Regions from separate parts of the Ligilactobacillus murinus genome, predicted to be linked through region 1. Evidence: a T-box and tRNA genes for the amino acid it is inferred to sense, from the RefSeq annotation. Region 1 holds a T-box; the other holds one or more tRNA genes.
What was found. The T-box of region 1 lies ahead of leuS (leucine--tRNA ligase). A T-box ahead of a tRNA ligase gene usually reads a tRNA of that ligase, here a tRNA-Leu.
Positions count from the first base shown of each region.

Region 2: it encodes a tRNA-Leu, which carries the amino acid that the T-box ahead of leuS (leucine--tRNA ligase) is inferred to sense. The anticodon was not compared.

Region 1 covers NZ_CP023565.1:1,164,196-1,166,402, reverse strand. The annotation lists gene CPS94_RS05800 (LysM peptidoglycan-binding domain-containing protein) at 1-861, shown strand, start outside; T-box leader at 907-1,111, shown strand; gene leuS (leucine--tRNA ligase) at 1,168-2,207, shown strand, end outside.
Region 2 covers NZ_CP023565.1:1,392,757-1,394,963, forward strand. The annotation lists gene CPS94_RS06990 (beta-ketoacyl-ACP synthase III) at 1-811, opposite strand, end outside; tRNA gene CPS94_RS06995 (tRNA-Leu) at 944-1,029, opposite strand; gene CPS94_RS07000 (SprT family protein) at 1,080-1,523, opposite strand; gene CPS94_RS07005 (Tex family protein) at 1,516-2,207, opposite strand, start outside.

The sequences.
Region 1 (2,207 bases):
AATAACTTGAGCAGCAACTTGATCATGCCCGGTCAGGTCTTAAAAGTCTCAGGCCAAGTGTCTTCGAGTCAACCAAGTACAAATACATCTCAAAGTTCAAATCAAACTCAAGCAAGTGGGAATGGGACATATACGGTCAAAGCTGGTGATTCGCTATATCGTATCGCAGTCAACCACAACATGAGCTTACAAGAGTTGAAAAATTTGAATAACTTGAGTAGCAACTTGATCATGCCCGGTCAGGTCTTAAAAGTCTCAAGTCAAGTGTCTTCGAGTCAACCAAGTACGAACACATCTCAAAGTTCAAATCAAACTCAAGCAAGTGGGAATGGGACATATACGGTCAAAGCTGGTGATTCGCTATATCGTATCGCAGTCAACCACAACATGAGCTTACAAGAGTTGAAAAATTTGAATAACTTGAGTAGCAACTTGATCATGCCTGGTCAGGTCTTAAAAGTCTCGGGTCAAGTGTCTTCGAGTCAACCAAGTACTAATACATCTCAAAGTTCAAATCAAACTCAAGCAAGTGGGAATGGGACATATACTGTCAAAGCCGGCGATTCGTTATGGGCGATCGCTAATTCACATAAAATGACGTTAAATGACTTAAAACGGGTCAATAACTTATCCAGTGATCTGATCTATGTTGGACAAACGCTTAAAGTAACTAAGGGCGCAGTTACAACGGCTAATAAGCCAAACACCCAAAGTAATACAAACAAAACATATACAGTCAAAGCCGGTGACTCGCTTTGGCGGATCGCTTCCAACAATGGTACAACGGTAAATCAATTGAAAGCCTTGAATAATTTGACTTCAGACATGATCTATGTCGGGCAAAATTTGAAATTAAAATAATTTTCTCTTGAATTAGTCGAGCGGTTTTGCTAAGATGGAGTAAATATTTGAACGCAGATAAGGAGTATTAGGAAGAACTAAGCTATTTTCAGAGAGTATACGGTTGCTGTGAGTATACAAGTTGGTTCTTCTGAACTCGCCTTTGAGTTTTTCGCCGAAGTTAGTAAGTGAAAACGGTCCTTCCCGTTACGAAGTTAAGTGTCAACTTAGTGTTGGAATATGGGTGGTACCGCGGTTTTTCGTCCTATATGGAGTTTATAACTCTATATAGGATTTTTTTATTTTCTAGAAAGGAACTATGAATAGATGAGCTATAATCATAAAGAGATCGAAAAAAAATGGCAACGTTATTGGGACGAACATAAGACGTTCAAGACAACTGAGGATAAGGATAAAAAGAATTACTATGCTTTAGATATGTTTCCTTACCCATCTGGACAAGGGCTCCATGTAGGCCATCCAGAAGGATATACGGCAACTGATATCATTTCACGTATGAAACGGATGCAAGGCTATAATGTTTTACATCCGATGGGGTGGGATGCCTTTGGATTACCAGCAGAACAATATGCGTTGAATACTGGTAATTCGCCACGTGAATTTACTAAAAAAAATATTAACAATTTTAGACGTCAGATCAAATCATTAGGTCTTTCATACGATTGGGATCGCGAAGTAAACACGACCGATTCGGCTTATTACAAATGGACACAATGGATCTTTGAACAACTTTACAAGCGTGGGCTAGCTTATGAAGCTGAGATCCCAGTTAACTGGAGCCCAGATCTAGGGACTGTAGTGGCTAATGAAGAAGTTATCGATGGTAAGACTGAACGAGGGGGCTTCCCTGTTATTCGTAAGCCAATGCGTCAATGGGTCTTAAAGATCACCGCCTATGCAGACCGTTTGATCGATGATCTGGAAGATCTTGATTGGCCTGAAGCGATCAAAGAACAACAACGTAACTGGATCGGCCGCTCAGTTGGTGCCACGATCGATTTCAAAGTTGATGGTCAAGATGAACAATTAGAAGTATTTACTACACGTCCGGATACTTTATTTGGTGCTTCAGCGATCACGATCGCACCGGAACATGAACTTGTAGCTAGCTTAACGACACCAGAACAAAAAGAAGTTGTTGAAGCTTATGTTGAAGAGATCTCACATAAGTCTGATCTTGAAAGAACAGACCTAGCTAAAGATAAAACAGGGGTCTTTACCGGAAGTTATGCGATCAATCCAGTAAACGGTGAAAAATTACCGATTTGGTTGGCTGACTATGTTTTAGCTTCTTATGGTACTGGAGCAGTTATGGTTTCGGCTGCCCATGATCCACGTGATTGGGA
Region 2 (2,207 bases), 230 kb from region 1:
ACTTGTCGATATCCAAAGCCAAATGTTGCGCGATATTTTCGATCAACCGCAAATTAGCTTGGTGCGTGATCACAAGATCAAGGTCAGTTGGTTTGACACCATTATCTGCCAAAAATTCAGCGATATGAGCATTAACGTCATTTGTTACAAAATTGTAAACTGCCCGTCCATCTTGGTAAAATGCATCCAATTGTGGATAATTATCGGCAGCCACTTTTTGTAGCGGGGCCACCCGTCCACTGTGGATAACTTCAGTGTTACCTTGGGTGGCGATCTTTTCCGCTAAATACGCTGTATTGCCGGCACTTTTTTCTAAGATCACCCCCGCAGCACCATCTCCAAAAAAGACTGCTGAGGTCCGATCGGTAAAGTCCATCATCTTGGAATTAGTTTCCGCACTGATGACCATTGCCCGCTGATACATCCCACTGTGGATAAATTTTTCAGCAGTTGCCAGCGCAAAGATAAAGCCCGCACATGCGGCGGATAAGTCATACGCAAAAGCATTGCTAGCTTGGATATTTTTTTGGACGATCGCAGCTGTCGCGGGTGTTAAAGCATCGGGGGTGATCGTTGATACGATGATCAGATCGATTTTTGTCGCAGCTAACTTAGCTTGCTGTAATAACTTTTGGGCGACCTTTGTAGCTAGATCTGACGTATTTTCAGCGATCGCATAGTGCCGTTTTTTGATCCCAGTATGGGACACGATCCATTCATCGGACGTATCCATCAACTGACTCAATTCATCATTAGTCACTACCTTTTCAGGAAGATATCCCGCACTTGCGGTAATTTTTACGGCTGTCATAGTAGGCCCTCTTTTCAAAAGATTTATCATTAGCTTTATGATAACATATCGCTTTGTGGATAAACTACCTCTTTAGCTTTTATCCACAAATGAAAAAGCAGGACTGTGAATATTCACAGCCCTGCTTAGTGATGCGGGTAAATGGATTCGAACCATCACGAGCTCAATTGCTCACCAGATCCTTAGTCTGACGCGTCTGCCAATTCCGCCATACCCGCGACAACAGAGTTAATTATAGCAGACAAACCAGACCCCTGCAACCATTTTTTTAGACTTTTTTCAAAAGGCGCAACTTTCCGTGACAGCGACTACAGACAAAACGTTTGATATCGATTTGACGTTGGCGTAGATAACTTTGCCCGCACTTTTGACAACAGTAAGTGTATCGGTAATTCTTACTACTAGCTGGGGCATACCGTAAACCTCCGACCTGACGCAATAATTGTTTAAAATCCTGATCACGATGCCGATATCCCTGTCCTGTTAAATGTAGATGGTAGTGACAAAGCTCATGCTTGATCGTTCCGATAAGGGTAGCTTTGCCATGTTTAGTCAACATCTTTTCATTGATCTCGATGTCATGACTCATCAATAAATAACGGCCCCCAGTGGTTTTCAAACGTCGATTGAAGTAAGCGCGGTGGATAAAAGGACGTTTGAAATACCGCAATGAGAGCTCTTCGACTAATGCTTGAAGTTGTTGATCATTCATCAGCTGGTGCTAACATGCTCAACTGGATGCGCCCACGCTTAAGATCGACATCCGTCACATAAACATCAACGATATCACCGACAGCGACGACTTGACTTGGATGTTTGATAAATTTTTGACTCATCTTAGAGACGTGAACTAAACCATCTTGCTTGACCCCAATATCTACAAAAGCGCCAAAATCGACCACATTACGCACCGTCCCCTGTAAATTCATCCCTACCTTAAGATCTTCTAAGTGTAAGACATCGGCTTTTAGTAGTGGTGCTGGCATGGAATCACGTAAGGTACGGCCCGGTTTCTTTAAGCTTGCTACGATATCTTTGACCGTGGCTAGTCCCGCTTGATTGGCTTTAGCAAAAGCTTTAGCATCAAAATGTGCTAACTTTTCTTCCGCCCAAGTAGTCCCAATCTGAGCTGGGTCGATCTTTACTTTAGCTAAGATCGCTTTCGCTAAAGGATAGCTTTCCGGGTGAATATCAGTGTTATCAAAAACATTTTTTCCCCCAATGATCCGCAAGAAACCAGCAGCTTGCTCGTAGGCTTTTTGGCCTAATCGGGCAACTTTTTTGAGCTGGGTCCGCGTGGTAAAGCGCCCATTTTCATCCCGATAAGCGACGATATTTTTGGCAGTCGTCTTATTTAGTCCCGAAATATGTTGCAATAAAGCGGCACTAGCGGTAT